3 regions of the Lysinibacillus sp. NPDC097231 genome follow, and region 2 is predicted to be linked to each of the others. Evidence: predicted binding sites of a transcription regulator. Region 2 holds the regulator's gene; each other region holds the start of a gene.
What was found. Region 2 encodes Rex, which represses fermentation and respiration genes when NADH is low (regulators of the CRP and FNR family bind a similar motif). Its sites were predicted from a motif close to TTGTGAAATATTTCACAA; they were not measured.
Positions count from the first base shown of each region.

Region 1 (11,409 bases), on a different contig from region 2:
TGTGATGATGAAAAATGCCATCATAGCTTTTTTATTGCCAATGCGCATTGCATGAACACCAAGACCAATTGTGAAACTACTTGTTAAAAGTAAAAATGTCTCCCATAAAACTGGTGTTAATTCAAAAATTTCAGCGCCAGAAGGACCACTACCTGTACGAGTATGAAGTGTAAAATACACTGTAAATAGTGTGGCGAATAATACGATTTCGGCGCCAAGGAAAATCCAGAAACCGAAGATTTTTAGACGATTTTCCTCTGTACTATATTCTAATGGAAGTGAAGAGTCGATTTTCATATTATTTATCACCTCTCAAACTTTTCTCAGTTGCCATAACTTCCTCAACTGAAATGTAACGACCATGATCTTTTTCAAATGAACGATGAATCATAAAGCCAAATACACCAAACATACTGATGATGGCTGGAATCCATAGATTAAATACAGCGAAGAATGCTGCAAGGAAGAAGAATCCACTCATCCAGAATGGAGTGCCTGTGTTGTTCGGCATGTGAATTTTTTCGATTTTACCTGCTGTAATATCGCGACCTTCTTTTTTCGCGAACCAATATTCATCTAAACGATTTACAGTTGGAACTACAGCAAAGTTGTATTCTGGTACTGGAGAATGAGTAGCCCATTCAAGTGTACGGCCATCCCAAACATCTGCTTTTTCATTACGTGGCATATGCTTCCAGCTGTAGTAAATGTTATATACGATCAACGCAAAGCCGATAGCAAGACCAACTCCACCGATGAACGATAACATGTTCAATGGACCGTAGCCAGTTGAAGCAGAGTAAGTGTACATACGACGAGCGTAACCATCTAAACCTAAAATGAATAGAGGGAAGAAAGTTACGTTGAAACAAATCGCGATGAACCAGAAAGCTGCTTTTCCTAGTTTTTCATTCAAACGGAAACCGAACATTTTTGGCCACCAGTAGTGGTAACCTGCAAGTACACCGAATACTGTACCTGGAATTAATACATAGTGGAAGTGGGCAACTAAGAACATTGTATTGTGATATTGATAGTCAGCACTTGCCATTGCAAGCATTACCCCTGTAACCCCACCAATTGTGAAGATTGGAATAAAGCCAAGAGCATAAAGCATAGGAGTTGTAAATTGAATTTTACCGTGTCTCATTGTGAGCAACCAGTTAAAGATTTTAACCCCTGTCGGAACAGCGATAGCCATTGTTGTAATAGAGAATACGCTGTTTACCATTACACCGTGACCCATTGTATAGAAGTGGTGGGCCCATACTAAGAATGATAGTAACGAAATAACAACCATACTCATAACCATTGACTTATAGCCGAATAAGTTTTTACGTGAAAATGTCGCAATGATTTCAGAGAAAATACCAAAAGCAGGTAGGATAACGATATAAACCTCAGGATGTCCCCAAACCCAGAAAAGGTTGGCCCAAAGCATATCCATACCACCATTTTGCATGGCAAAGAATTGTGTACCGAATTGACGGTCAAGCATCATTAATGCAAGTGCTACAGTTAACACTGGGAATGCAAATACGATAATAATGTTTGTAATTAAAATTGACCAAGTAAACATTGGCATTTTCATTAATGTCATACCAGGTGCACGCATTTTAATGATTGTCGCGATGAAGTTAACACCAGTCATTAACGTACCAATCCCTGATAATTGTAAAGCTAAAGAATAGTAGTTGTTCCCAACAGATGGACTAAATTCTGTCCCTGACAGTGGGAAGTATGCTGTCCAACCAGCGTCTGGTGAACCACCAATGATAAATGATAGGTTTAGTAAGCCACAACCTGCTGCAAATAGCCAAAAGCTGACAGCATTCAGACGTGGGAAGGCAACGTCACGTGCACCGATTTGCAGTGGAATAACAATGTTCATTAAACCTATAACGAATGGCATTGCCATAAATAAAATCATTAATAAACCGTGTGTTGTAAAAATCTCATTATAATGTTGTGCATCAAGAAGTCCGTTTTCAGGAATTGCCGTTTGTGCACGCATTAATAGTGCATCGATACCGCCGCGGAATAACATTAAAAGTGCTACAGCGATATACATAATACCGATTTTTTTATGGTCAACGGTTGAAAGCCAGTTTTTATAGAAATAGCCCCATTTTTTGAAATAAGTAAGGCCAGCTACGATAACAACTGCTCCAACGACGATACTAATAGCTGCCGCTAAAATCATCGGTTCTTGCATAGGATGGAAAACTTCTTCCATACTCATTGGATGCGCTCCTTTCAGTTTTAAAAATTAATGTGAATGTGTTTCTTTAGAATTTTCTTGTGAATCAGTCGAATGATCTTCATGGTTCATGTTAGAGTGATCCATTTCATCTTCAGACATGTTCATATCGCCATGTTCCATTGGAGCAGGACTAAAATCTAAGTGTGTAGATGAATAGCTTGAACGACCAACGTGTTCAGCTTTTAATAGTTCATCAAATTTTTCTTCTGTTAATGGTTTTTCTTTTGCTTTTACATCAGAAGCCCATTTGTCGAAGTCTTCTTGTGACATAGATTGAGCTTCAAATTCCATTTCGGCAAATCCACGACCACTAAAGTTAGAGTTTCGACCCATAAATGAGCCAACCTCGTCTGCTGCAAGGTGAATAGTTGTTACCATGTCACTCATCGCATATTTTTGACCAGCTAATTGAGGAATCCAAAAACTTGTGATTGGTCCGAATGAATATAGTTTGAATTCAATAGGACGGTCAACTGGAATATTTACATAGTTCACAGTTTCAATTCCTTGCTCTGGATAACTAAAATGCCATTTCCAGTTAGAGGATGATGCATAAATAACAAGTGGCTCTTTATTGTCATAACCCTCTGGTTGTGACTCTACCGTACTTGTTGTTCTTACTGTAACAATTGCTAAGAATGCTACGATGATAATAGGGATAACTGTCCATATAATTTCAAGTAGATGACTACCCTCTTCGTGAGGTGGCTCATAATCGGCAGGTGCTTTTGATGCACGGTATTTTGTTAGCATAAATGCTAAAAGCACATACACGACTAGTAATATAAAGGCCATTGTAATAATGGATAAAATAATTGTGTCTGATAATGTTTTGGCGTTTGGTCCTTTTGGATCAAAGATTGTTAGCGGTTCACAGCCAGCAAGAATTGCAAGCGCACCAAATGCAACAAACATTAAGCTTAACTTCTTCTTCATGTTTGACTCCTTTCTATAGGGCGGCTATTCATAAATTTTATGTGTTTTGTTTTAATTCACATTTACAAATAGTGAGTATTAATGTCACCTCTTTTATTTGGTGTACCAATCAAATAATCTAAAATACTTACAATGCAATATGGTTCAATATGAAACATTCAATCTAGTATTTAATTGGTCTAGTGCAAGCGTTTGCAAAGCCATTGATCTGTGCAATCGACTTTTTGACAATGTGCCTTTATCGATAGACCCAAATGTCGATGTTTGCAAATTGGATTATACGCCCCGCTTTAAAGAAAAAAAATTATTTTGTTATGAATTTGATAGCAAACAGGGGTCGAATATGAACATTTTTTGAACAAAAAAAGTTATTTCAATATTGGTATTTTTGTGCTTTGTAAAATAAACACTGTTGAAACGTTGGAAATACTGAGTTTATCACTTTTACCTAAGTAAATAAATTTTTTTGTGAAAAATCCATTTCACATTTTAGACGCTATTTTGTAATAAAATCGCCGTTAAATTAAGGGGTTGAACACATTTTAGTTGCGTTTTTTTGAAAAAAAGAGTACTTGGAGTATAGTTTTTAGGATACTTCAGGATAAATTTTCAATGTATGGATTTTATGTAAAGGGGTAAAATGGAAGTTGGTATTAATTATGTTAATATAATTACATACTTTCATAAATAACCAAATTTTAGGATAACTATATTTTGCTTGAAAAGTAAAAATAGCAAGCTAAGGATGTCCCTAGCTTGCTATTTTTGTTATAGAAGAGAAGATAGATGTCGCCAAGTAGGAAGATGCTGAGTTTTACGTGAATTTAAGCCCCGAGCTTTAGCCATTTTGCTACTTGTCCATAGATAGCATTTTGAAGTTTTGGTGCTCGGTTATTCATTTTTAAGGCAAAATACAATGTTTTCATTAAATTTAGGGTACAGGTACGGCCGCTAAAAAAGCTTTCATTGTAGCCTTGCGTTATTAAATGCATTTCAAATTTATCGAAAACTTGCTCAGTAAATTCTATTAATGCTTCCTCAGAGTAGTTACGTACCAACAATGCTTCAATAATATTAACTAGGCGTTCTTCCTCATCATTCACATAGACTGTATTCTTCCAAGTAACTAGCTTTAATGCATGCAAGATTAAAGGTGCATGTTGTAGATCAAATTTAGGATGTTTAATTGTTATTGCTGCTAAATCAGCGCCATGTGCAATACTGTGTGCCCACCCTTTATCTTGAACATGACCTCTTGTATCTTTTTCCAATAATAAATAACGGCCAATCTTTTGAAAGAAAGTTTGTAGACAATCGTCATCTAATATTAGTAGTTCAGCATCCTTGGCGAGTATATTTGCCACCAATAAAGCAGAGAATGATCGTGTAAAGACGTTATCTGAAATATCTTCACCTATATGGAGATATAAAAAATTTTCGTCTGTTGCTGTATCAAATAAAAATTGAAGCTGTTGTGTGCTCAGTAAATTGTCACTAAGTAAATCCATAAATGTACGATAAATTAGTTGGTCACGTAACTGTGCGTCTGTTGAGCCAATGTGGTTTAACATTTCTTGCAACAGCCAATCGCCCTCTTTTAACATAAATTCTTGACGTGCTGGAAGCGTCATAGTTGAAAATGATTGTAATGCTTCTTTAATATTCATACGTAATTCCCCCGAAAAAAAGTGAGTTCTCCTAAATGAGCAAGATTCCACCATGTACTCATAAGTATACTTCCTTTGCTGTTATATTTTTTACAATGCACAGGTATAGTAAAATGCTTATTTGGAGCTAAGTATTTTCATTATAGCGCCTTTTCGCAATAAAATTGTTGATTTGAGATGTTTTCTAGTGATATAGGAGCATATTTACAATAGGAATTCCAGATTCTATAGAAAGTTGATATGATAGATACGCAACAAATAGGACAAGCTAAAAAGACATACCTATATAAGTATGTCTCGTTATAACTTCTTTCAGGAAATAAAGCGAAGCGGCAGCTACAATTATGCCGAGGCATAATTGATCTAGAAGATAACAGCCGATTTAATCCCAAGTGGCCATTCAGTAACTGTATGTTGATTTGTTTCTAATTCTACAAGAAGATTTGCATTTTTAATGGCATCAATTAACCACTCGCTGTAATGGAGATTAGGTTGGGGATGCTGTAAGATTCGTTCCATATCTTTTTTGTCGATACTTAGAAGCTTATAGTCGCATTCAATATGCACACTTTGGGGAATAATAAAAAGTGACTCATATTGGTGTCCTATTGATATGGATCCAGGAATGTTACCTTGGATACTAATAATATGCGTGATGGCTTCTTGAGTATAAAAATCAATTTTTGTACGTGTAAGTAATTCGAATTCTATCGGATAATCCTCCTGATGTGGACCATCCGCAGTAGAAAATGAAACAACTTTAATTGATAGTGACTCAAAAGTTGGAGAGATGTGACTATCAAATTCACTAACTGTATCCATTAATTGCATGTATTCCACTCCTTGTGAAGAACTTGTTTTCTTGATTGCAGACGAGGATAGGTGCCTGCAATTTAGTAATAAATGATAGATATTATTAATTATAATACAATTTATTACAAAATATGAATATGAAAGCAATAGTTTTTTATTAAAAAAGTAGGTTTTAACTTCTTTCAGCAGAAGTCTAATTGTTGATTTTGGTTAACATATCCAGTAGAAACCCGATTTATGGTTAGGAACCAATTTTTTTGTAGATAATCCAATAAGAGAATTAGTGGTAAAGAGGTGAGAAAAATGACAAAGCGAAAACGGCATGTTATAAAACATGACAATATTGTTGTTTTTCCAGGTGCTGTTCAGACATTGATACGTGAAGGACATATGTATGCGGAAAATTACCAATATGAAGAGGCTATAGCAAGCTTTGAAAAAGCATTTTTATATGAAGCAGGAGATGAATTAGCATTAAGTGCATATGCATACGCTTTATATGAAACAAAGGCGTACGACAAAGCTAGAAATATTTGTGAACAACTACTGGCTATGGGTACAACATTGTATGTCGAAATTATGGAACTGTATATTACTGTATGTATGCAGTTAAAGGAATACCATCAAGTGGAGTCGTTAATTTCGACATTACTTGAAGAAAATGTACTTCCGGTAGAGCAGCTTGAGAAATTTGAACGTTTGAGAAACCTGAATCGAGAAGTTGCTAGAAATATTCGAAAACAAGAAGATGCTCAGCAAATTTTAGAGGAGCAAGAATATGAGCTAACGAAATTTAGTGAATTAACACCGGATGAACAGTCTATTCGATTGCATCGCTTAATGGATACAAATGTGCGTCAATTAAAGTCACCTTTGAAAGCTATTATTGAATGTTCAACAATTCATCCATTTGTTCAGAGTTTAGCACTTATATTATTAGTGGAACAAGAGGTGTCAGTTGACATTACTGTCTCCAAATTTGATCAAACAATGATGATTAATCCTACTAAATTAGTGTTACCAAATCAGTTGCCTCAATATAGAGCAGTGAAAAAAGTAATTGAAGATAAATTAGAGCAAGACCCATCAACGTTGGAGATGGTACAATATTTAATGGCGAAACATGCCATTGTAACGTATCCGTTTGAATGGCATCCATTTGAAGCCGATGATATTGCCTATAGTTACATTGATTTTGTACAATCTATGCTTGGAAAAGTGCAGGAAATGGACTATGAAATCATCGACTTTTTACAAATGTTAGAAAAACTAACAGAACTACATGAAGTATGAAATAAGTTGAAACTATACGCATCTATGTTATACTAAAATGGTTGTCAAAATCGTAGTTACGAAAGAATTGTCTAACATTTAACTTGATTATTTATTTGGAGGTATTTATACATGTCAGCAAAATGGGAAAAACAAGAAGGTAATATCGGTACTCTTACAATCGAAGTATCTGCTGCAGAAGTAGACGCAGCAATGGATCAAGCATTCAAAAAAGTTGTTAAACAAATTAACGTACCAGGTTTCCGTAAAGGTAAAATGCCTCGTAAAATGTTTGAACAACGCTTTGGTATTGAATCTTTATACCAAGATGCATTAGAAATCATCGTTCCTGATTCTTATGCAAAAGCTATCGATGAAGCGGGTATTATGCCAGTTGACTATCCAGAAATCTCTGGTACAGAAAACTTCGTACATGGTCAAGATTTCTCATTCACAGCTCAAGTAACTGTTAAACCAGAGCCAAAACTTGGTGAGTACAAAGGGTTAGAAGTTGCGAAACTTCCAGTGGATGTAACTGACGAAGAAGTAGAAGCACAAATTCAAGACCAATTAGCTCGTAAAGCTGAGCTAGAAATTAAAGAAGACGAAGCAATCGTAGAAGGCGATACTGCTACTATCGATTTTGAAGGTTTCGTAGGTGAAGAAGCATTTGAAGGTGGTAAAGGTGAAGACTATCCACTAGAAATTGGTTCAGGTTCATTCATCCCTGGCTTTGAAGAGCAACTTGTGGGTGTGAAAGCTGGCGAATCAAAAGATGTGGTTGTTACTTTCCCAGAAGAATATCATGCTGCTGAATTAGCTGGTAAAGAAGCTACTTTCAAAGTAACTGTTAAAGAAGTTAAAACAAAAGTACTTCCAGAATTAAACGATGAATTCGCTAAAGAATTAGATCCAGAAGTTGAAGGCGTTGAAGCTTTACGCGCTAAAATCAAAGAGCAAACTGCTACTCAAAAACAAGCAGAATCAGATGCAACTCTTCGTGATGAATTAGTAGAAAAAGCTGCTGACAATGCAGAATTCGAAGTACCAGCTGGTATGATTAACTCTGAAACTGATCGTATGTTACAAGAATTTGGTCAACGTCTACAAATGCAAGGCATGAACTTAGACCTTTACTATCAATTCTCAGGTCAATCAGAAGAAGATTTACGTGGACAAATGAAAGAAGAAGCGGAGAGCCGTGTACGCGTATCTTTAACACTTGAAGCTATTGCTGAAGCAGAGAAAATTGAAGCAACCGAAGCTGATATCGAAGCTGAATTAGAAAAAATGGCTGCTCAATTTAACATGACTAAAGAGCAAATTACAGGCGCATTAGGCGGTACTGCTGTTCTTGAAAACGACATTAAAATTCAAAAAACAGTTGAATTTTTAGTAGAAAACGCTAAAATTACTGAATAAGATTTTTTTGTAACTTGATAGTTAGCTGAAAAACAAGGTACGGCATTAAACCGTGCCTTGTTTTATCACATATATTTTAGTTTAGGTTAATGCCTAACCCTCTTTAATATTCATTTCCACAGTAATTATGTTGAAAGAGTTACAATCAATTCACCATAAAAAATATCTGCCAAAAAAAGACTATTTTTAAATGGGGTATAGGAACCGCTTATAAATCTCATATACATAGTGTTGTTTGACTTTTCACACGATGCTAAATTTTAACTTCATTCAGCGTCTTTAAACATGTTCTCTTCTGAATGAGGTTAAGCCTCTGGGAAAATGTAGTAGATTTCAAAAAGGCTCTATAACTTTTAAAGCCATGAACAAATTGAAGAGGGAAAAGTGAGTCTTCATATGGCGAAAAATCAAAGCAATTAGATAATTGGTATCTTTGCAATAAATGTAAGTTTATCTATACTAGAGATATCTTAAGTTTTTTTAAAATTACGAAGCATAATCGCTGGGGTTTAAATGACGCAGACAATTTATTTGATAAAGATTCAATAATCTTGTAAGATTGTTGCTTGAATAGGGGTGAAACATATTGTTCAAATTTAATGATGAAAAAGGCAATTTAAAATGCTCTTTCTGTGGAAAACCACAGGAACAAGTACGTAAATTAGTTGCAGGACCAGGTGTTTATATTTGTGATGAATGTATCGAGCTTTGTTCAGAAATCGTTGTAGAGGAGCTAGGCGTTGAAGAGGAAATTGAATTCCAAGATATTCCAAAGCCGAAAGAAATCTTAACGATTTTAGATGAGTATGTAATTGGACAAGAGCGTGCTAAAAAAGCTTTAGCAGTTGCGGTTTACAATCACTACAAACGCATCAATACAAATAGCAAAATTGATGATGTTGAATTAGCAAAATCGAACATTGTGTTAATCGGCCCAACTGGAAGCGGGAAAACTTTATTAGCCCAAACTTTGGCACGTATATTAAACGTTCCTTTTGCAATTGCAGACGCTACTTCTCTTACAGAAGCAGGTTATGTTGGTGAGGACGTTGAAAATATCTTATTAAAATTAATTCAATCAGCAGATTACGATATTGAGCGTGCTGAAAAAGGTATAATCTATATTGATGAAATCGATAAAGTTGCACGTAAATCTGAAAATCCATCTATTACACGTGATGTATCTGGTGAAGGTGTACAGCAAGCACTCCTTAAAATTTTAGAAGGTACAGTTGCAAGTGTTCCACCACAAGGCGGGCGTAAGCATCCTCATCAAGAGTTTTTACAAATAGATACAACAAATATTTTATTCATTGTAGGTGGAGCATTTGATGGAATTGAATCCATTATTAAACGTCGCCAAGGTGAAAAAGTAATTGGCTTTGGTTCAGATCCAAACAAGATAGATGTGGATGAAGGATCGATTATGGCAAAACTAATTCCAGAAGATTTGTTGAAATTTGGTCTTATACCGGAATTCATCGGTCGATTACCAGTACTTGCAAGCCTAGAACAATTAAACGAAGCTGCGCTTGTACAAATTTTAACGGAGCCTAAAAATGCGCTGGCTAAGCAATATCAAAAAATGCTTGAACTAGATGGTGTTGAGCTTGAGTTTGATGAAGGAGCCCTTGCTGAAATTGCAAAAGAAGCAATTGAACGTAAAACGGGTGCACGTGGTCTTCGTTCAATTATTGAGTCAACAATGCTTGATGTAATGTACGAACTACCTTCACGTGAAGACGTGAAAAAATGTATCATTACGGCAAAAACAATTACGGATAAAGAAAAACCGAAATTGCTTCTTGAAGATGGCACTGAACTCGATGAAGGTAGCGACACAAAAACTTCAGCATAACAAACAGACATAGCTGTCTATTGTTATGAGAGAAAGAGTAATTTAGCTGACTTCGATTGTGCAGTTCGCACATATCGACAGTCAGCTTTTTATTCATTCATACATAAAGCCATCTGTAACTAGATGAAATTTTTGGCTCGTTTGATTAGCTAGTGTGAATCGGCTTTTTAGACACATACTAGTAGCGCGGGATGTAAACAAGAAAATTTTGACGGAGGTGAATACCCGCATGGTGACAATACAAAAAACAACAAATGTACCATTATTGCCTTTACGTGGACTCTTAGTATACCCGTCGATGGTGTTACATATTGATGTGGGTAGAAATCGTTCTGTAGCGGCGCTGGAACAAGCAATGTTAGAGGACCAATTGATTTTATTGGTAACACAAAAAGAAATGCATGATGAACAGCCAGAAGAGCAAGATTTATATACGATTGGTACGATTGCATATGTCAAGCAAATGCTAAAGTTACCAAATGGAACACTTCGTATTTTAGTGGAAGGTGTAGCACGTGCATCATGGTCTAACTATCGAGCATTAGAAAAATATACGGTTGTTGACATCGATGTGAAAGAGGAGACAATAGCTAGGGATGTTGAAACACAGGCTTTAATGCGTACGTTGTTAACGTATTTCGAAAGATACGCGAAAGCCTCTAATAAGATTACATCTGAAACCATTAGTACTGTGGCAGATATTGAAGATCCAGGTCGTTTAGCTGACATCATTGCATCGCATTTGCCATTTAAGATTGCTGACAAACAAGAAGTATTGGAGATGCTCAGTGTAAAGAAACGTTTGGATCATTTAATTATTCGTTTACATGATGAGCAAGAAGTGCTTGATCTTGAAAAGAAGATCAATACAAAAGTGAAGCAATCAATGGAGCGTACGCAAAAAGAATACTATTTACGTGAACAAATGAAAGCTATTCAAACGGAGCTAGGAGATCGTGAAGGAAAAACTGGCGAAGTGGCTGAATTACGTAAGCGTATTGATGAAACAGGGATGCCAGATTCAACAAAAGAAGCAGTGCTTAAAGAGTTGGATCGCTATGAGAAGTTACCAGCAGCTAGTGCAGAGAGTGGTGTAATCCGAAACTATATTGATTGGATTGTATCATTACCATGGACAAATGCTACTGAGGATCGCATGAATATCGCACATGCAGAGG
Region 1 covers NZ_JBIWDH010000006.1:74,868-86,276, reverse strand. Annotated here, with positions in the region: gene qoxC (cytochrome aa3 quinol oxidase subunit III) at 1-297, opposite strand, end outside; gene qoxB (cytochrome aa3 quinol oxidase subunit I) at 299-2,242, opposite strand; gene qoxA (cytochrome aa3 quinol oxidase subunit II) at 2,270-3,199, opposite strand; gene ACIQXF_RS06070 (DUF2785 domain-containing protein) at 4,024-4,866, opposite strand; gene ACIQXF_RS06065 (hypothetical protein) at 5,230-5,697, opposite strand; gene ACIQXF_RS06060 (DUF3196 family protein) at 5,983-6,972, shown strand; gene tig (trigger factor) at 7,084-8,373, shown strand; gene clpX (ATP-dependent protease ATP-binding subunit ClpX) at 8,960-10,231, shown strand; gene lon (endopeptidase La) at 10,461-11,409, shown strand, end outside.
Region 1: qoxA (cytochrome aa3 quinol oxidase subunit II) is a predicted target of Rex. The motif match lies at 3,244-3,261, and genes of this name have one in related genera.

Region 2 (11,409 bases):
AGAGCTGCAACTGATGCTGCGTTTTGTAGTGCTGAGCGAGTTACTTTCGCTGGGTCTACTACGCCCGCTTCCATCATGTTCACCCATTCGCCTGTTGCTGCGTTGAAGCCTACACCGATTTCTTCGCGTTTTAGGCGATCCACGATAATTGAGCCTTCAAGACCTGCATTGTTTGCGATTTGACGAACTGGCTCTTCTAAAGCACGTAGAACGATTTTCACACCAGTTGTTATATCGCCTTCTTCTGCATCTGCCACTTTTTCAACTGCTGCATAGACGTTAAGAAGTGCTGTACCACCACCTGATACGATACCTTCTTCAACAGCTGCACGAGTTGAATTAAGTGCATCTTCAATGCGAAGTTTGCGTTCTTTTAGTTCTGTTTCTGTTGCAGCACCAACTTTGATTACTGCTACACCACCTGCTAATTTTGCAAGGCGTTCTTGTAATTTTTCTTTATCGAATTCTGAAGTTGTTTCAGCAAGCTGAGCACGGATTTGACCAATGCGGCCTTCGATTGCATCTGCACCGCCAACGCCTTCTACGATTGTTGTATTGTCTTTTGTGACAACAACTTTCGCAGCACGACCAAGTGATGTAATATCTGCTGATTTAAGGTCTAAGCCTAATTCTTCTGTAATTACTTGACCACCTGTTAAAATTGCGATATCTTCCAGCATTGCTTTACGACGGTCGCCAAATCCTGGTGCTTTAACCGCTACAGCATTGAATGTACCACGAAGTTTATTCACTACAAGAGTTGCAAGAGCTTCACCTTCAACATCTTCAGCAATGATTAAAAGTGGGCGACCTTGTTGTACTACCTGCTCTAATAATGGCAATACTTCTTGGATGTTTGTAATTTTTTTATCCGTAATTAAAATGAATGGGTTGTCTAGTACCGCTTCCATTTTATCTGTATCTGTAACCATGTAGTGTGATGCATAACCACGGTCGAATTGCATACCCTCTACTACATCAAGCTCAGTTGTGAAGCCTTTAGATTCTTCGATAGTAATAACACCATCGTTACCTACACGTTCCATTGCTTCTGCAATTAATTGACCTACTTCTTCATCCGCAGCTGAGATTGCAGCAACTTGTGCAATTTCCTCTTTATTGCTTACTGGGCGAGAAATAGCGTGTAATTCTGTAAGTGCTGCTGCAACTGCTTTGTCGATCCCTTTACGGATACCTACAGGGTTTGCACCAGCTGTTACGTTTTTCAAGCCTTCACGAATAATTGCTTGAGCTAGTACTGTTGCTGTTGTTGTACCATCACCAGCGATTTCGTTTGTTTTAGAAGCAACCTCTGCCACTAATTTTGCACCCATGTTTTCGTACGGGTTTTCTAACTCAATTTCTTTAGCAATTGTTACACCGTCATTTGTAATAAGTGGTGAACCGAATTTTTTTTCTAAAACTACATTACGACCTTTAGGCCCTAAAGTAACTTTTACTGCATTTGCTAATTTATCTACACCTTGTAGCATTAATGAACGAGCTTCTTCTGAGAATTTAATATCTTTTGCCATGTGAATTTACCCTCCTGAAATGGAATATTCGTTAAGCTTCATCAATATATTTTAACATTTCGCCATACAGTCTTATCACTATCCCATCTGTGACAAACACTGAAGGCATTAACTTTATTAAAGCAAAATAAAGCGTTGGTTTATTCAATAATTGCAAGAATATCGCTTTCGCGTAAAATTAAGTATTCATTACCCTCATATTTAACTTCTGTACCAGAGTATTTAGAGAAAATAATGCGGTCGTCAACTTTAACGTCAAGCTCTACACGTTGTCCGTTCTCTAATACACGACCTGTCCCAACTGCTACAACTTTACCTTCTTGTGGCTTTTCTTTTGCAGAGTCTGGTAGGACAATACCGAATGCAGACTTTTCTTCTACCTCGATTAGTTCAATTACAATACGATCTCCTAGTGGTCTTAACAAGTGAAACAACCTCCTATTAATTAAATGTATGTGTTGAAATTTTATTAGCACTCTATACAGTTGAGTGCTAATACAATATTATGATAATCAATCACACTTTTTTTTGCAAGCCGGAACTTCGAAAAATTTTGTTTTCTTTCCATATTCCACTACAATAGAAAGGTAGCTTATAAATGGAAAGGATTTTGACTGTGAGTAATTCTCAAAAAGTAAATAAACATAAAAAAACAGCTCTTTATGTTTTGCTTATCTATATTCTCATGCAGTTATCAGGCAGATGGCTGTTAAAACCGTTTCATCAACTTGTTATGAGTACAACCGGGTTACCTCATGAACAAGCTGCTCCACTTACGCAAGGCTGGTATATCGCACTTAGCTTTGCCATTGCATTAATTCTAAGTTTAGTTCTAACCTCTCGTGATAAAGCGTTTTGGAATATCTATCAAGGAAAAAAAGAAACTATCCCACTCACAATAGTATGGGGAATTCTTGGTTTCTTCTTAGTATTCTTTGGTCAAATGATTGGTGCCGCTATCGAAATGGCCGTATTTGGTATCAAAGGCGGGTCACAAAACACTGCTGATATTGTAGCCATTGCAAAAGGCGCTCCAATCGCGATATTAGCAATCGTCGTATTTGGACCAATTTTAGAGGAATTCGTCTTCCGCCGTGTTATATTTGGATCGCTTGTCCAAACAACTAATTTCTGGGTTGCCGCTATAGTAAGTGCAATTTTCTTTGCAGTTATTCACTTCGACTTCTCACATATCTTGCTTTATACAATTTGTGGATTGATTTTTGCCTTCTTATATCACAAAACAAAACGCATATGGACGTCAATCATTGCACACGTCATGCTTAATGGTTTTGTGACCCTTGTACAAGTGTATGCAGAACCATTGCAAAAGTTTCTTGAAGAACTAGAAAAAATGCAATAAAAATCAGTGGGAGTTTTTCATCCCACTGATTTTTTATTGCATTAATGATCTATACCATATTTTTGTACTTTCCCACTTATCCAATTACACCAAAAAAGCTCGATGCTATTAAGATGCATCGAGCTTCTACCATTATTGTTGATTTAATTCTTCGATTTGAAGTCGCTGCTGTTCTAGTGCCTCTTCAACCTGACGCTTTTGTTCAGCTTCCTGTTCTTCCTTCAAACGTAGTTCCTCTGATTTTAAGTATTTCTTGTAACCGATACGAGAAATCATAATACTAACTTCATATAGCATAAACAATGGTACTGAAACCATTAAGTGTGAAGCTAATTCAGGTGGTGCAATAATGGCAGCACACACAAACAAACCAAAATAAGAATACTTTCGAAAACGAACTAGTATTTCTGGAGATAACATTCCGATACGTGAAAAGAATAGGACTACAATCGGTAATTGGAAAAGGAAACCAAATGGTATTGTAAGTCTAAATAAAAATGAAAAATACTCCTTTATGCCAATTGTCGGCTGTACTTCTAATTCATTCGATAAACCCATCATAAATTTTATGACATAAGGAAATAAGTAAAAGAATGAAAAGGACAACCCTGCTAAAAACAATAAAAACGCATACGGAATATACTTTAAGGTTGCTTTTCGTTCTATGTCCCTTAGTCCAGGACTTATAAATGCCCACAATTGGTACATCAATATCGGCGAAGAAAGAATTAATGATATTAAAAAAATAACTTGGATATAAATTGAAAGTGGTGTTACTACATCAAATGAATGGAGTACTATATTGTAAGATTCCCCAGTAATTTGAAGATATTTAACAATTGGCTTTGCAACAAAAAAGCCAGCAACCATAGCAAGAACAAAGAAAACGGCAACAATGAAAAGCCGTTTTCTTAATTCTTCTATATGCTCAATAACAGTTAGATCTTTTGGATTCATTCCTCAACATCCTAACTTACTTATCTAGTTCTTTCTTTTTCTTGTCATCATCGTCATCGTCTGCTAATCCTTTAGTAGCATTTTTGAATTCACGTAGTGTTGAACCGAATGCCTTACCAAGCTCTGGTAACTTCTTAGGGCCAAAAATTAGTAAAGCGACAACTCCGATAATAATGAGGCTCATTGGACCTATTGGACCCATTTCAGCCACCTCCTCTTTATATCCATCATTTTAACGCATCTTTCGTCATTTTGCTATTTAATTATATGTGAACTTTTTTCGTCACTCTAGTAGGATTATTTCTCGATTTATTTAATACTTCTACTGTACAGAGACTGTGAACTATACGTTTAATTATGTACAAATTTCACTCTTCTTGATTGCGAATTAAATAAATGAGTGCCTGCAATTCTACCGACAAATCTATTGTTAAAAGCTGCATTTTATCTGGTACGGTAATACGCTCTGGTGTAAAGTTTAAAATACCTTTTGCGTTCATTGCTGCTAATCGGTCTGCCATCTTCTGTGCAGAGTGTGGGGAAACCGTTAAAATCGCAAGCTCCGCTCCGTATTCGGCATATTTTTCCTCCAATAATTCCGGGTGGAAAACGGGAATATTACTAATCATTTTTCCTTCCTTTGGAGCCTTAGGATCGAACGCTACAACGATGTGGGTATTATGATTTTTTTGAAAATTGTATTTTAGTAAAGCACTACCTAAATTCCCTACGCCAATTAACGCTACTTTTGTCGTTTCATGTTGATCGAGCGTTTGACTAAAAAATTTTAATAAATGCTGCACATCGTAACCATAACCCTTTTTCCCAAGTGCGCCAAAATAAGAAAAGTCACGACGAATTGTTGCAGAATCAATTTTCATCGCTTCACTTAGTTCCTTCGACGAAATGCGTTCCATGCCTTCTTGCGCAAAGTTTTGGATAAATCGATAGTAAAGAGGAAGTCTTTTGGTAGTAGCTTGTGGAATTTTTAATTCTTGTTTCAAACTTTTTCCTCCTTAATAATGTATAAACTATTTATGATACATGCTTAAAGTTTATTGTATTTACTGAAGGATTTCTCCTTAGTCAATGGTGCTGTTACGCTATTAATTAAAGGGAAATCGTTTCAATCTTACATGACAGCTTGGAATAAGTAAAGCATCGACATTGCAAGCAAATCTCTCATCCATTACACTAAGGAAGAATTGAGGTGTCAAGAATGATTGTTTTACAAGTCAATCAACTATATAAATCCTTCCTTGTAGATGAAATTTTAAGTGGCGTTAAATTAGAGGTCCAACACCGTGACCGCGTAGCTTTAGTAGGACGTAATGGTGCGGGTAAATCCACTTTACTTAAAATAATTGCTGGTCAAATGTCATATGACTCTGGCGATATTATCATTCCTAAAGGTATACAAATCGGATATTTAGAGCAGCATGCTGGTTTAAACTCGACGTTATCAATTTGGAACGAAATGATGACAATTTTTGAACCACTTATTGCACAAGAACAAACACTTCGGTCACTAGAACAACAAATGGCCGATCCTGCTGTTTATGAAAACCCTACTTTGTATGCAAAGATAATGTCTGAATACGATCATTTACAGCATAATTTTAAAGATGCTGGTGGCTATCAATATGAATCTGATACACGTTCTGTACTTCATGGTATGCAATTTTATCCTGGAGATTATGATAAACCAATTAGCTCATTGTCAGGGGGACAAAGAACTCGTTTAGCTCTTGCTAAGCTTCTTTTAAGTAAACCCGATCTATTAATACTCGATGAGCCTACAAACCATTTAGATATTGAAACACTCTCTTGGCTGGAATCTTACTTAAAAGGCTATGAAGGTGCTATTTTAATTGTTTCTCATGACCGCTACTTCCTAGATCAGGTTGTTTCTGTCGTCTATGAAGTCTCCCGTCATCGCGTTACAAAATATACTGGCAATTATAGTGCCTATTTAGACGAAAAGGCGAAAAGTTATGAGCGTGACGTAAAGTTATTTGAGCGCCAGCAAGATGAAAAAGCCAAACTCGAGGAATTTATCCAAAAAAATATTGCCCGTGCTTCTACTACTAAAATGGCACAAAGTCGTCGTAAAATGCTCGAACGAACAGAATGGATGGAGTCCCCTGATGGCGATGAAAAGTCAGCAAGCTTTGGTTTTACGATAGAGCGTCAAAGTGGTAATGATGTATTATCTATTGATAACTTAGCTGTAGGTTATGGGGATAAGAAAATATCAAACGGCATCACTTTAAGGACTTTCCGTGAGGACCGTATTGCACTTGTTGGTCCAAATGGAGTTGGTAAATCAACTTTATTAAAAACCATCGTAAAAGATTTACAGCCACTCTCAGGAGAGATCCGCTATGGCACAAATGTTCAAATTGGTTATTATGATCAGGAACAGGCAAAGCTATCGAGTAATAAAAGTGTACTAAAAGAGCTATGGGATGAATGGCCATTAATGAATGAGAAAGATATTCGCACAGTGCTAGGTCGTTTCTTATTCTCAGGAGACGATGTAGATAAAACCGTGACATCTTTATCTGGTGGAGAGAAGGCACGACTGGCACTGGCCAAATTGATGATGCAAAAGGCAAATTTCTTAATTCTCGATGAACCTACAAACCACTTAGATTTAGACAGTAAAGAGATACTCGAAAATGCATTAATCGATTATCCTGGTACACTCCTATTTGTATCACATGATCGATATTTCATTAACCGAATTGCTACTAAAGTAATCGAACTGTCTGGTGATGGTTCCTTTGAGTACCTAGGAGACTATGATTATTATCTTGAAAAGAAACAAGAGCTATTGGAAATAGCACAGATGAAAGCTACCACTCAACCTCAATCACAAATAAAGATACCTGAGAAAACTTCAACCTCTATGATTGATAAAGAGGCTAAAAAACGAGAGCGCCAAATTAGACGTTCCATTGAAGAGCTAGAGGAAAAAATGCAAAAAGTAACTATTGAAATAGCTGATTTAGAAGAAGCTCTTTGTGATCCTGAAATTTTTACAGATCACGAAAAAATTACAAAGCTCCAAGGTAAATTATCCACTGTTAAGGAACAGCATGAGCTATTTGAGATGGAATGGCTTGAGCTAAACGAGGAACTCGAAAATATTATTGTGTAAAATTACGTAAAGTCATGTGCCTGTCACATGGCTTTTTCCTTTACTCGCCTCCATTTTTCATATATATTGGTCAAGTGCTATTTTTCGACAAAAAATGCCCACAACTTTATACACATAATAAATCTAGTAATACCAACATATCAACAGACTTTTCCACATTGTCCACAATATCAAATTATTTTTTTCACATCATTTTGTGAAAAACACACCACTAGATATAGAATAATCACAAGTTATACACAAGTTATCAACATTTTGTGCATAAGTACGAATGTTCGCAGTATATTTTTCAACCTAACCTGTGGATAATTTTCTGAAAAATTAGTTAATTAAACAGTTCTATTTCCAATCTTTTTCTACAATTTTTTCAAAAATCAAAAGAGGTATCATAGAATCAAATCTAAGATACCCCTTCCGTTTTATACCCAGGATTTTAGCTCCATCCCAGGGCGACCATTCATCGATAAATTACTGCGGATATTCGCTTCAAACATTGGTGTTGCCGCCGCTCCTATCATCGCGGCGTTATCTGTACATAGTTTTAATGGTGGTACGAAAAATGGTATGCCTTCCTCAGCAAATACCATCTCAAGTGATGTGCGCAATCCCTTATTAGCCGCAACACCTCCAGCCGCAATAACTTGTTTAACTTTATATTCACGCGCAGCCCTTAATGTTTTTGCTGTTAGCACTTCAACTACGCTATCCTGAAATCCTTTTGCAACGGCAGTAGGAGAAATGTCTTCACCGCGTTGATCCATGTTATGCTTATAATTGATAACTGCTGATTTCAGGCCACTAAAGCTAAAATCATAAGAATCTTCTTCTAACCACACTCGTGGAAAGGATACAGCCTCATCCCCCTCGTGTGCTAGTTTATCAATACGCGGTCCTCCTGGATACGGTAAATCTAGGACTCGCGCAACCTTATCATAAGCCTCACCGGCTGCATCATCTCTCGTCTCACCGATGACCTCAAAAGAGCCATGTTCTTTCATATAAACTAGCTCAGTATGGCCACCTGATACAACTAGTGCTAATAATGGGAATTCCATTGGCTGCACTAGTGCATTAGCATATATATGCCCAGCTATATGATGTACACCGATAATCGGTAAATTATTTGCAAAGGCAAAGGCCTTCGCGGCATTAATTCCAATTAACAATGCACCTACAAGGCCTGGTCCTTCAGTAACTGCAACCGCATCTAAATCAGTAGGTTTCATATTTGCCTGAGCTAAAGCTTCTTCAATAACTACTGTAATTTGTTCAACATGGTGACGAGATGCAATTTCAGGTACAACCCCGCCAAATCGTTTATGACTTTCTATTTGAGAAGCAACGACATTCGAAACAATTTCAGAGCCGTTCCGAATAATCGCTGCTGCTGTTTCATCACAGCTTGATTCTATTGCTAATATAATTCGATTTTCCATCATAAATTCACCCACATGACAAGGGCATCCTCCCCGTTATCAGTATAATATCCTTTCCGTATGCCACCATCTTGGAAATCAAGCTTCCGGTAAAGGTTTTGAGCAACTGTATTCGTCACTCGCACCTCTAAACTCATGACTTCCATACTATGGTCTCTAGCAATACGCATTGCCTCTCGCATCAATCCTTCACCGATTCCACGGCCACGAGCTGTCTCTATAACGGCTACATTCGTAATTTGCGCTGCGTCTATAACCATCCACATTCCACAAAAACCTATAATACCTTCATTTTCATCCATAGCTAATACGTAATGTGCATACTGGTTTTCATGCACTTCATAGTAAAAGGAATCTAGTGTCCATGGTGTAGGAAATGTAGCAAGCTCAATTTCATATACTGCTGGTACATCATCAGATTCCATTTTACGATACGTTATATTACTGCTCATGAGCCTTCTCCTTTTGTTCCTTCAGCCAGTTTGCCTCCGCCTCTGCAATGCGTTTATATTGCGGAATAAAATGATGAACTGCATCCACACTCGGTAGCTCTACTTTAGTAGCTAGTCGAATCAGTTCACTTGCTCGTGGTAAATCATTGCTAAACGGCGTACGCTGAGCATGCTCACCCATTACCTCAACGATTTTATGCCAAAAAACATCTATATCTGCTCCAACAAATAGAACTGGTGCCTCTAAAGCCTTTAAACGTTCTAACAAGCCATCAATATGATCGTGATAATCATCTATAACTACTTCAAGATTAGAACCCTTATAAACAGCCGTATAGACATTTTCTCTTCGTGCATCAATAATAGGACAAATAAATCCATTGTAAAGAGCAGCATTTGCGGCCAATATCTTTAAACTCGATATTCCAACTAAAGGCTTTTTCAATGTCCATGCTAACGTTTTTGCAATTGTCACACCTATTCGTACACCTGTATAAGAACCAGGTCCTTCTGATACAGCAATCGCATCCAACTCACCCGACTTTATTCCAGCTTTTTTTAGCAATTCTTCAACCGCTGGCATCGCTCCTACCGAATGTGTTAATTTTATATTTTGTACAATCTCTGCAATCACTTTTCCATCCCTTACAACAGCAACAGAAAGTGGTGCATTCGCTGTTTCAATCCCTAACCAAATCATCTCATTAGCTCCTCACATAATGACTCATATCGCTTTCCACGAGGTGTTAACACAAATCGTCGTTGATTTTCTCCGATTCGGTAAATCTCTATTCCTAGACGCTCCTTTGGTAAATCCTGTTCAATTAGATGTGCCCACTCTACGACTGACACAGCATCTCCATAAAATAGTTCGTCCCATCCAAGATCTTCATCGCTTTCTGCTAAACGATAGACATCTAAATGATTAAATGGTAAACGTCCCTCATATTGCTTTACAATCGTAAATGTTGGGCTATTAACCGTTCTTTGTACACCAAGCCCCTTTGCTAAAGCCTTCGTAAATGTCGTCTTTCCAGCACCCAAATCACCCTCTAATGTAATCGTATCCTGGGCTTCTAGTAAGCTTGCAAGCTTTAAGGCAAAATGCTCAGTATCGTCAAGTGAGTTCATTATTTTTTCATACATCATTTCTTTTTCCTTTCCTAGCTCCATTACCTCTAGTTTACCGAAACAATCGTAAATGTTCAAAGCATCCAACGATTTTCAAAAGTTTTCTCGCTACAAAAGCATGACATCCGTCGGGAGGCTTTTGGCCAACAGATGTTTTTTGCGCGAAAGCGAAGCGTCAACAGCATGATGTTGATCACAGTCGTGTGTTATTGCTGTCGCTTCGCTTTCGCACAGATAAAACCGTGTTGCTGTCGCTTCGCTTTCGCACAGTAAATTGCCACAGGACGTGGCGTTCTTAGACTGAGCTCCCCTATTTCAGCGGATGTTTGGAAACCCGCTGAAAAGTGACTTAAAACCGCATTCATCTCACCACCTATAGAGGTGGGAGACTTCTGTATCTGCGCTGTCGTTATGCTTTCGCGCATAAAACATTTACCGCTTCGCTTTCGATACAAAAGGCATTTGCTGAAAGAAGTTTAATGAAGATCAAAACACGCCTTCTTTTGTAGAAGGCGTGCCTACTTTCGTGTTAAATAACCCTTTACTTCAATAACCTCTTTATCAATTAATTTATCATCTTTAAATCGTACTATATAAGCTTTTGTCATAAGTATCTCATCCTTCCAGCGATATTGATTATTTTTAATCATTTTACCTGCTCCTCCTGCAGTTTTTACTACCTCCATATATGTCATACCCTCTTTTAATTTTTCGAATTCTTCTTCATTCATATTTTTTTGCCAGTGATACGTATTGGATTCCTCAATGTCTATAATAGGGTCTCCACAACCCACCAACATCATCGTGGTACCAATGAGCAAAGGTATGTAAAGACGTTTTAAGAAATAATTATTTCTCATGCAAACACCTCCGTATACAGACCAATTACTTTTCAATTTTTACCCTTATTTTACTCCTTAGAATCAACCGTTGTTTTATATTGATCTTTCTATACATATGCCTTAGAAGGTATTTAAGTGCTAAGCTAGATTGATCGAAGGTTTCTGTCTGATAAATAACTGCCCGTTTATACGAGATATATTTAATTTGAATCCATAAATCAGAACCACCAGTCTAACTGGTGGTTTGCTCTACGCGTGAAACGCTGGGGTACTGGCCCATGTCTAAAGACACACTGAAAGGTCTGCCAACCGCACTCCGTTTTCACGCTACCACTAAAGTGGTTTTATTATCTTCGTTTTTTTGCTTTTATTTCTTCTCCTGTAAATGGATCAATAAATTCTTTCATGGTCATTTGATCCTCAAGAATATCCTCTTGTAATTGATTTTATATATATTCCTGAATGATTTTTCTGTTTCTTCCTACTGTATCTACATAATATCCGCGACACCAAAACTTCCTGTTTCCATA
Region 2 covers NZ_JBIWDH010000019.1:889-12,297, reverse strand. Annotated here, with positions in the region: gene groL (chaperonin GroEL) at 1-1,535, opposite strand, end outside; gene groES (co-chaperone GroES) at 1,676-1,960, opposite strand; gene ACIQXF_RS12710 (CPBP family glutamic-type intramembrane protease) at 2,134-2,898, shown strand; gene tatC (twin-arginine translocase subunit TatC) at 3,031-3,855, opposite strand; gene ACIQXF_RS12700 (twin-arginine translocase TatA/TatE family subunit) at 3,872-4,057, opposite strand; gene ACIQXF_RS12695 (redox-sensing transcriptional repressor Rex) at 4,224-4,859, opposite strand; gene ACIQXF_RS12690 (ABC-F family ATP-binding cassette domain-containing protein) at 5,075-7,018, shown strand; gene tsaD (tRNA (adenosine(37)-N6)-threonylcarbamoyltransferase complex transferase subunit TsaD) at 7,438-8,454, opposite strand; gene rimI (ribosomal protein S18-alanine N-acetyltransferase) at 8,454-8,906, opposite strand; gene tsaB (tRNA (adenosine(37)-N6)-threonylcarbamoyltransferase complex dimerization subunit type 1 TsaB) at 8,896-9,606, opposite strand; gene tsaE (tRNA (adenosine(37)-N6)-threonylcarbamoyltransferase complex ATPase subunit type 1 TsaE) at 9,603-10,052, opposite strand; gene ACIQXF_RS12665 (hypothetical protein) at 10,244-10,462, opposite strand; gene ACIQXF_RS12660 (hypothetical protein) at 10,556-10,897, opposite strand; partial or broken gene tnpA (IS200/IS605 family transposase) at 11,227-11,409, opposite strand, start outside.

Region 3 (11,409 bases), on a different contig from region 2:
AAAATTTCGAGAACACTAAAATGAGGTGTTTTCATATGAAAAAAATTCTTATTTTAATGATTGCTATCTCTCTTTTTGCTGTTTTACCGAAGGCGATAGCTACGACAAATGACTATGATGAAATTGCCAAGTCTGATAAAGTTGGCGTTACTCTTTATGCAAAAAAGCTAAATGGATTATATACAGATTTTAAAATTGATTATCAAGGTAGTATCCTTTCAAAACCTTATTGGATAAACACAACAAATCCTACTTGGTCTCCTGAAATTATCTATGAGGATATCAGTCAAGATGGAAAGAAAGTGCTAGTTATAATTTTGACTAAAGGAATTGGTACTGGTGTTTTAGAACGTGAAGTTCATGTTTTTCAAACCCAACAGCGCAAATCAAATAAAACACAGAGTCTGGTACCAGTTGAAGTCCCTGTTGATGAACCATTAGCGATATTATTAAAAAATGTAAAGACCGAGTTAACACCAAACAAAGCAAGTGTTAGTATTGGTGACAAAAAATATATAATTGATGTTAAACCTTTGGGTATCCAACCTGGAGATTTATTTGACGAGATATACTTTGGTAATCTTATCAACTTTGAAATAAAAGACAATCAACTTATTGCAAAGCTCGGAGGACAAATCTCTCTAGCTGGAGGATATATAGGGGATATTCAAATCACATATAAATTCAAAGACAAAATGTATCAAGTGAAATCCATTGAATTTATACCTTATGAAGAATAAAGAACGATATTCCACAATCAGGCATGAAAAATGATCTTTCAACAATCGGGCGCGATTATTGAACAACATAGCTGGAAAATGATCAAACTTTTTTATAAAAATCTCATACCTATCTAAAAAGAGTAACTCCATTTTGATCAATCTTTTTTCAAAATGGAGTTTTTGAAGTTGCTATTAGATAAGGATTGAGGGATATTTTTTAATCAATCTTTATTCCAAAGCTACATGAATATGTTGTTAACAGATAATAAAGTTGTTTAAAAAATAATAAAGTCGTTTAAAATATAAAATAGTTGTTTAAATATTTGTGTAATTCACATCCGTTTGCTTATAATTAAAATAAGCGAACGAATGTTTTTATTTTAAGGAGTGGATTCTATGATTGCGGCTCTAGAAAAATTAGAGTTTTCTAAGTTGGACTCTCGATTAGTTCATTTATCTCAAGTGTGCAGAAATAATAAAGTTGTTTAATTTACAATAAAGTTATTTGAAAAATAATAATTTTATCGGTGAGTGTATACAAACCATGTAATGCTTGCTGTTAATAATGCTGACGAAATCAAAGCTGTAAGAACACTATATGTTTGCCAAATAAGTATCGTTGACCAATCGAAAGCACAGCACAGTATACCCAGGGCAATCGTAGCGATCAGGAAAATAACTGTTACGATTATTCTCTTTTTTGTCATTGGCTGCCGCTCATTCGTTTTCCTTCTACGTAATCCTAAGAGAAATAGCAGAACGGCCAATAGGCAAAGAATAATTGTGATAGACGACAAAATGATATCCAAAAGCTGTGTGCCGCTTATTTCATATGACTGAGTTAGATTGCCGTCTAATATATCTTTAACTTTTAGTACCAGGTTTATATTGGTATTTGCGCCGTTGCTCAGCAAGCAGACGGCTGTTCGTTCATTTAGCAGTATGGCTACTTCGGTTCTGAAATTTGGATTACCCCCAGTGTGTTCTATAATCGTTTGGTCGGCGTTTACCGACCAGCCTGCCGCATAATACATATCGTTGACAGCCGAAACAGACATATCACCTCTATGTGATTTTTCGATAACCGTGTGAAATATTTCGGGTATGTCCTGCACGATACCCATCTGTATGCCCATCCAACGCGCCATATCTTTTGTATTAGAAATGATGTAGCCTGCGGGTTTATTCCCAGCATAATCCGGAGCTTTAAATGGAGTTGTCATAAAAAAGGAAGAACGGTAGCCCTGTGCCAACTGTCCAGTGGCTTGAGCATCTTCTTTATAAACATACGTCTGGTGAAGACCTAACGGCTGAAATACCTGTTCCCTCATAAAGTCTTCATAGCTTTGTCGCGACACAATCTCAATAACCAAACCCAATACGTCATAATTAACGGTACCATAGTTATACTGTTCACCGGGAGGGAACGCCAATTCAGCATCTACGAGCATTTCCACAGTCTTTTGCAACATATCCGGTGTATTGCCTTGTGGAATATTTTGAGTATGCCTAATATTTGTTAGACCACTGGTATGGTGAAGAAAGTTATTTAGTGTAAGGCTTTGCATATCAACAGGTTTCCCTTGATACTTTAACGTAAACCAAGGTAAATATTTTTGGACAGGGTCAGTCATTGAGAGCAGCCCTTGCTCTTCTAACAGCATAATACCCATACCGGTAAAAGCTTTACTGACCGAGGCTAACTCATAGAGTGTATTTTCACTTGCAGACAACCCCTTTTCACGGTCTGCATACCCTGAAGAAAAGTAGAACACTTCATCATCAGCAAGTATTGAGATCGACATTCCCGGCACACCTGATATACGACAGGCATCATCTAGCAACGCTTGTATTGCCGCAGATTTCGAATCTGACAACGCATAACTTTGTGTTGCGTATCCTGAGAATAATATAAATATCGTTAATACAAAAACAATAATCTTTTTCATAAACTCTCCTTTTTGAAAAATTATAAGAGAATACTATAAATAACCTACTTTTACAACTACTAAACTAAACTTTAATTTATCTTTCTATTCACCTATATAATGAATGTAGAATAGAGTCATGGACACAACCTGGTTAAGTAAGTATTATTATAACCAAGAGAGGACGTATCTTTTTTATGAGTCAAAAACGATACAATAAAGAATTTAAACAAACCGTAGTGGAGCTTTACACTCCGGTACACGGTCAGTCAATTGTCTAGCAAATATGGTGTTTCTGAAGTAACCATTTATAAATGGATTAAATTACATTCTCCAATCGAAGGTACAGAAGAATTAACCGCAGCGGAAGTTTCTTCGATCCAAAAATAAAATCTTCTTTTAAAGCAGGAAATCGAAATCCTAAAAAAGGCTATGACCATATTCGCGAAAAAGTAACCGAACAAGAACTCATTGACCATATTGAAAGCGAACATTATCCTATTCAATTAATGTGTGGCGTTTTAAATGTACCCAAAAGTACGTATTACCAGTCTTTCCACAAGAAACCTAGCGTGTACGAAGTTGAAAACAAAAAAATTACGGATCGTATTTGTGCCATTCACAAAGAAAGTGATGGACGATACAGCAAAAAAATATAATTAATATTGTCACGTAATTCGTAAGAGATTAGTTACAAATGTAGGATTTGAAATAAAATCGTAGGGTTTATAAAAAGTTGAACCGTTTTAAATTTATCAAGGCCTAAATGATAAAAGGTGAAACATATTAGTCATATATAATATGTTTCACCCTTTTACTTCTTGCCCAGTAATCGTGCCCGATTATGGAAGGTCCTATACATGTCTTATTCAATTAATCTATCGTTAGTTCGAAAAGATTCATTTCATCCCTTTAAATTCCAATAATTTTTTTCGAAAAAATTAATTATCTCATCTTTATAGTTAAATTTATCATTGAGCTTTTGTAATAACTCAATATCATGAGTATGAGTTTTTCCTGCCTCAAGCATTTCTCGATATAAGTCAATATAAGGAAGTTTATTATTAATAGCGTTGTTTAATTCCTTTTCTACATCATAGGAAATTTTTTTAAATCTCACCTCAGTAATCCCCATCTCATCAATTTCAAGAATTGCATACTGCGCACGTAGGTCAGAATGTAACTTGCCCCATTTGTAAAAGGGCTGCCCTATAGTTCCTGGGTTAATAATCAATTGATCATTACTACTATAGCGTAACAATTGGTGATGGGTATGAGCATAAATCGCAATATCGTAATCATGCTCAAATAACTGATCAAAATTTTCCTGATTACTAGTGGGCCATAAATCCCCTCCATAATTTTTATTTTGTAAATTATGGCTAATACTGATAGATAGATTATTAACCTGTCTTGTTAGGTGTAATGGTAAATTCTTAATACGATTAATATAGCTTTTATCCAAATTTTCACACTGATACTGAACTAACCTAGAAATATAGATATCAGAAGCATTTTCAAAGTCAATCTCTTTATTTAGTACGTCAAGGAAGCAGTCTTCCCAATTTCCTTTAACATAAGTAGAAACCTTAATCCTATCTAATAGTTCAAATAAATCATTTGTCCCAGGCCCAGGCATGATTAAATCCCCTAAAAACCAATATTCAGTGACATCTTCTTTGATCGAATCTTCGATAACTGCTTTTAAAGCACTTGTATTCCCATGGACATCTGCTAGTAAAGCAATCTTATGTTTCATGTCTGTCATTTGCCCCCTTATAAAATTTACAATATAATCCATAATAGAATGTATATTCTTATTTTATCATATATGGAATTTATTTAACCTATTACCATAGTTTGAGTGATAACCTTTACAATCTCTTTTAATCTATTACATAGAAAGCTTATTTTTCACAACGCTTTTTCCTTAATATAGACGCACTGTAATCAATTCCAAAATCAATGTCTATATCTTCGTTTCGAAGTCTAGCAGTAATTGTCCTCAAAATTTCCCCGTTACTTATAAAAGCTTTTGTTATAATCAGTTCCGATGTTTGATCTGAAATTCCTTTGGAAACATTATGTTCATCTGCGTGTTACCGATAAACCCGCTAATCATCATCAATTTAAGCCCCACATTATTGTTATTTAAGAAAGTGCTTTTTGTGTCACAGAGCGTAAGATTCTTTTTTGGTATAATTTAAAATAATTGTTATTTTCAATTTAGTGAATTAGACAAGGAAATCTTTAAAAGAGTGAACCTTCTTTTACAAAAAGTTTTATAAAGAAAAAATACAATTGTAATACTTGCATAAACGTAAATAAGAGTTAGTTACTATCTTAATTATTGTTAAGAAAATAATAATCAGTAAGGAATGATGAGTATGTTAATGGAAGCAAATTATTATGATATTCTACGAAAATTCGAAGTTTTTTCTTTTCTAGAAGGGAAAGAATTAGAGAAATTTGAGAAGAATTTATTCCAGCGTACATATAAAAAGAACCAAATCTTATTTACAGAAGGTGATCCTCGAGAAAGAATTTACTTATTAATAGATGGTTTCGTAAAATTAGAAAAGACGAATATAGAAGCAGAAACGACTTACACGGATTATATAAAGCCTAATGAATTATTTCCTTATAGAGGAATGTTTCATCATGATTTTTATGATTTTTCCGCGTGTGCAATAACGGATATCGTTGTTCATTATATACCTACTAAAATCTTTGAATCATTTGTAAAAAAAAATAACGATCAATTGTATTTTATTATTAATCAGCTTTCAGAAATCTTAGGTCAACATGAAAAAAGATTACAAATTTCTTTATCAAACTATGTAAAAGATAAAGTAGAGTTAGGAATTGCATACTTAATGGAATATTTTGGGGAGGATGATGGTCATGATATTAAAGTAGACTTACCTATGACTATTAAGGAGTTATCACTAATGCTTGGTGTCTCAAGAGAGTCGGTCTCTGCGTGTTATGGCGACTTAAAAAGAGAAAATTTACTCTCGGAAAAAGCTAAACGAATAATCATACATAATCCAGAGTATTTTCATAAGAAGCTAACCTAAAATCTTAATATGAATATAGCCTTTAGAAACCCATTGAAAGTGTATTCTTTCAATGGGTTTTTTTGATAATGGTGAAAAGTGAGGAAAATTCCACACTACCCTAGTGGAACTTTCTAACTAAGCATAAGTGAATTTTTTAACATAGGTATGTAGGTAAATTTTACATGTTAGCTATCTGTTCCTTAACGAAAGCGTTTCCATAATAATGGTACGCTATAAGTGTAGTAAGTAGCTACAAGAAAATTTTACTGGAGGTTATTCATTATGAAGAATGTACTAAATGTCACATCAGAAATTGGAAAACTGCAGACGGTCTTACTACATCGACCTGGAAAAGAAGTTGAAAACTTAACACCAGAGTATTTACAAAGATTACTTTTTGATGATATTCCATTTTTACCAATCATTCAAAAGGAACACGATTTTTTTGCACAAACGTTAAGAGATAATGATGTAGAAGTTTTGTACTTAACGACGTTAGTAGCTGAAGCGTTACATACAGACGAGTTAAAAAAACAATTTGTTATAGATATGTTAAACGAATCGAAAATCTCGGTGGACGACTCTCACAATGTCATTGCTGAATACTTATTATCATTTGAAACAGAAGAAATGGTCAAAAAAATTATGGCGGGCGTTCGTAAAAATGAAATCGAAAAACTAAAAAAGAAACATTTATATGAAATGCTTGATAATCATTATCCATTTTATATGGATCCTATGCCTAACTTATACTTTACGAGAGACCCTGCAGCTACAATCGGTAATGGTTTAACAATCAATAGAATGAGAGAAGTAGCTAGACAGCGAGAATCACTGTTTATGGAATATATTGTTAAATATCATCCGCGCTTTGCTGAAAAGGACATTCCAATTTGGTTTAACAGAGATTTTGATTTTCCGATGGAAGGTGGCGACGAGCTAGTACTTTCTAAAGATACCATTGCTATCGGAATCAGTGCACGTACTGCAGCGAAAGCCATTGAACGTTTTGCATTAAATGTATTTAATTCTCGAAGTGATATTAAAAGAGTTATTGCTGTAGAGATTCCGAAAATTAGAGCATTTATGCATTTAGATACAGTATTTACAATGATTGATTATGACAAATTTACAATTCATCCTGCTATACAAGATTCTGATGGAAAAATGAATATTTATATTCTTGAAAAAGGGTCTGATAACGAGACGTTAAATATTACGCACAAAACCAATCTATTAGAAACATTAAAAGAAGTGTTAGAGCGTAAAGAAATCCTATTAATTCCATGTGGTGGTGGTGATGAAATTGCTGGACCTCGTGAGCAATGGAATGATGGATCAAACACGTTAGCAATAGCTCCGGGGAAAGTTATTACGTATGACCGTAACTATATTTCGAACCAGTTATTAAGAGACAACGGGATTGAGGTCATTGAGGTATTAAGTTCAGAGTTATCGAGAGGGCGAGGCGGCCCACGTTGTATGAGCATGCCTTTAATCAGAAAAGATTTAGACTAAATAAAAATAAACAGTGAAAGGAAGTTGCATGATGACAACAAAATCAATCTTAAATAACGGATTAGTCGGTAGAAGTTTACTTACATTAAAGGATTACACAGAAGATGAAATTAACTATTTGATCAATTTGGCAGCTGAATTAAAAGAAATGAAGAAGAAAGGGATTCCACATCGCTATTTAGATGGGCAAAATATTGCACTACTTTTTGAAAAACCTTCAACTAGAACTCGATGTGCTTTCACAGTAGCTTGTGTAGATCTAGGCGCACACCCTGAATATTTAGGGAAACATGATGTTCAATTTGGGAAAAAAGAATCCACTCGTGATACGGCAATTGTGCTCGGACGGATGTTTGACGGAATTGAATTTAGAGGTTTTAGTCAAGCCACTGTGGAGTCTTTAGCAAAATATTCTGGGGTCCCGGTCTGGAATGGATTAACAAACGAGTTCCATCCAACTCAAATATTAGCCGATTTCTTAACAATAAAAGAACAAAAGGGACATTTAAAAGGCGTGAAATTAGTTTATGTTGGAGACGGTAGAAATAACGTAGCCAATAGTTTACTCATAGGGGCAGCAAAATTAGGTGTTAACATACGAATCTGTTCACCAAAAGAATTATTCCCTAGTAATGAAGTGGTCGCATATGCAGAAAAACTTTCTGAAGATTCAAAAGGGGAAATCTTAATAACTGACAATATCGATGAAGCTGTAAATGGTGTAGATGTAATTTATACAGATGTGTGGGTATCGATGGGAGAAGAGGATAAATACAAAGAACGAATCGATCAATTACTCCCCTATCAAGTTAATAGTGAAATGCTCCAGAAAACGGGCAATGAGAATGTGATGTTTTTACATTGTCTTCCAAGCTTCCATGACTTAGAAACAGAAGTGGGATTAAATGTATACAGGGAATATGGGTTAAAAGAAATGGAAGTAACAGATGAAGTTTTCCAAAGTGTAAACTCTTTTGTTTTCGATCAAGCAGAAAATCGATTGCACACAATTAAAGCGGTCATGGCAGCAACAAATCACCGACTGTGAGTTTGTAATTTGCAGGGAGGGGAGCGAGTACTGCTCCCTCTACTTTCTAATTAAAGAAAGGTGATAAAAATGCAGGATAAAAAGTTAGGGATTATTCCGTTAATAGCATTGGTCATAGGATCTATGATAGGTGGCGGCGCATTTAACTTAGCAGGTGATATGGCATTAGGTGCAAATGCGGGTGCAGTAATTATAGGTTGGATTATTACAGGTATTGGTATTTTAGCTTTAGGATTTGTATTTCAAAATCTATCAATTCAAAAGCCAGAATTAGAAAGTGGTATTTTTAGTTATGCAAAAGAAGGTTTTGGGCCGTTTTTAGGTTTTAGTAGTGCTTGGGGCTATTGGGTATCTGCTTGGCTAGGGAACGTCGCTTATGCAACGTTAGTAATGTCATCAATCGGTTACTTTATTCCGGCATTTGAAGGTGGGCAAAATATTGCCGCTATTTTAGGGGCGTCGGTTTTATTATGGTCAGTGCACTTCCTTGTACTTCGAGGGATAAGCTCTGCAACATTTATAAACACAATTACAACTATTTGCAAAATAATACCAATTTTCCTATTTATATTAATTACTATTTTTGCTTTCAATTGGGACAAATTCACATTTGAATTTTGGGGAAGTGAAAGCTTCTCTTGGAGTGCTATATCAGATCAAGTAAAAAGTACTATGCTTGTGACATTATGGGTGTTTATCGGTATAGAAGGCGCAGTGATTATGTCTGCTAGAGCAAAAAGCAAATCTGATGTAGGAAAAGCTACGATTATTGGATTAGTTAGTGTGTTATTAATTTATGCGTTAATAACGTTAGCTTCGATGGGTGTAATGACACGAGACGAGCTAGCAGGTTTACCAAATCCGACAATGGCATATGTTTTTGAAGCAGTAGTCGGAAAATGGGGTGCGGTGTTTATTAATATAGGATTAATTATTTCTGTATTAGGGGCTTGGTTAAGTTGGACATTATTTGCATCCGAACTACCGTTTATTGCTGCGAAAGATAAGGTATTCCCTAAATGGTTAGCGAAAGAAAATAAAAATCATGCACCAGTAAATTCACTTTGGTTAACGAATGGATTAATTCAAGTTTTCCTTATCACATTATTATTCACAGAAACCGCTTACAACTTTATGTTCAGTTTAGCATCTTCAGCGATATTAATTCCTTATATGTTATCAGCATTTTATCAGGTAAAGCTAACATCTAAAAATAATACTAAGCAATTAGTTATTGGAATCATTGCTAGTATTTATACGATATGGCTAGTTTATGCTGGTGGAATAGACTATCTATTATTAACGATGTTACTTTATGCACCAGGAATCATCCTTTATAAGCGTACTCAAAAAGAATATGGCCTATCACGTAAAGATACAAAGGTAGAGATTACATTAATGTTGATATTTGTAGTACTAGCTGTATTTGCATTAGTGGGGCTAGTAAGCGGAAGTGTTAAATTCTAACGATAATTTAAGATTGGTGTGAAAAATATGACGAAAAGAGATAAAGTTGTAATCGCATTAGGTGGTAATGCAATCCAAGCGGGTGATGGTACTGCTGAAGCTCAGCAGCAAGCGATTAGAAAAACCGTCACATTAATAGTAGAAATTATTAAGCTAGGTTATCAAGTTGTCATAACTCATGGCAATGGCCCTCAAGTTGGGAACATTTTATTGCAGCAAACCATTGCTGGAACTAAGGGCATACCACCGATGGCACTTGATACTTGTGGTGCTATGAGCCAAGGAATGATTGGTTACTGGATGGAAAAAGAAATCGACGATTTATTAAGAGAGCAAGGCATAGAAAAAGGCGTAGTTTCAATTGTTACTAGAACTGAAGTAGATCCAAATGACCCAGCATTTACAAATCCTACAAAGCCTATTGGGCCATTTTATACCGAAGAAGAAGCAATAGCAAAAATGCAACAAACTGGTTCTACGTATGTAGAAGATGCTGGAAGAGGTTGGAGACGAGTTGTGCCATCTCCTATGCCTATTGATATTATCGAGCATGGCATTATAGGGAAGCTGGCGGATTCAGACCAAATCGTTATTTGTGCGGGAGGAGGCGGTATCCCTGTTTATAAGGAGAATCACAAATTTATTGGTGTAGAAGCTGTAATAGATAAGGACTTTAGTTCAGAAAAATTAGCTGAACTAATTGATGCGGATACTTTGCTCATATTAACTGGCGTCGACCACGTGTATATTCACTATAATCAGCCGAATGAAGAAGCCTTGAATTATGTATCTATTGAAGACCTGAAAAAATATATAAAACAAGGGTACTTTGCACAAGGAAGTATGTTACCAAAAGTAGAGGCAGGTATTACATTTGCTGAATCTAAAGCAGGACGTACATCCATTATTACTTCATTAGACAAAGCATTAGAGGCATTATTAGGAGAAGCAGGCACAGTAATTAAAAAATAAAATAGAGGATGGGACATAACTAGCTGATTTCCAAGAAAAAAGAGAATTCGATGTCATTCGAGTTCTCTTTTTTCTTCGATGCATTGAGTTATTCCATTTTCTCTATCCTATTTCTCTGTTAATGACAGTGTATTTTCGAAGATTTACTGCCATTAACGGTATTCATCTAATGCTAACATGAACATACTCGTATAATAATAAATTAATTAAATAAAAAACGGAGTATATGTGCCATTGTCTTTTTTTGTTGTTTCCAACTTTATCCAAATTACTTTTTTTACTATCTCTGAATTTTTGCTCTGATGTTACCCACTTTATTTGTCCTATACAAATCGAATTAGTTTAGGATTGATTGCCATTCTTTTCTGAAAGAAAGTTTTAAATGAGCGTAAAAATCGTGTTATTCTGGTTCAAGAGGGATTTCCCATTTCGTAGTTGTTTGTGTGGTAACTAACAATTGTACATGAGAATCTCTTTTTTTTATTGGGAGAAACTAGATCATCAACACGTGTGTTATTTTACATTAACATCAAAAACAAACGTTTCTTTTCCTTTATTCCATATAGCATTAAGTTCGTAAATATAATACCCCTCTTTAGATGGCATGGTTATTTTTTCATCTTTAATTTCAACATTTTCAATTGTGCCATCTTCATTCATTTTAGTTACGTTAATAGAGATTGGATTCTTTT
Region 3 covers NZ_JBIWDH010000024.1:10,598-22,006, forward strand. Annotated here, with positions in the region: gene ACIQXF_RS14725 (hypothetical protein) at 36-740, shown strand; gene ACIQXF_RS14730 (serine hydrolase domain-containing protein) at 1,244-2,671, opposite strand; gene ACIQXF_RS14735 (metallophosphoesterase family protein) at 3,555-4,409, opposite strand; gene ACIQXF_RS14740 (Crp/Fnr family transcriptional regulator) at 5,038-5,730, shown strand; gene arcA (arginine deiminase) at 5,995-7,230, shown strand; gene argF (ornithine carbamoyltransferase) at 7,259-8,278, shown strand; gene arcD (arginine-ornithine antiporter) at 8,348-9,745, shown strand; gene arcC (carbamate kinase) at 9,773-10,717, shown strand; gene ACIQXF_RS14765 (lipoprotein) at 11,231-11,409, opposite strand, start outside.
Region 3: arcA (arginine deiminase) is a predicted target of Rex. The motif match lies at 5,856-5,873, and genes of this name have one in related genera.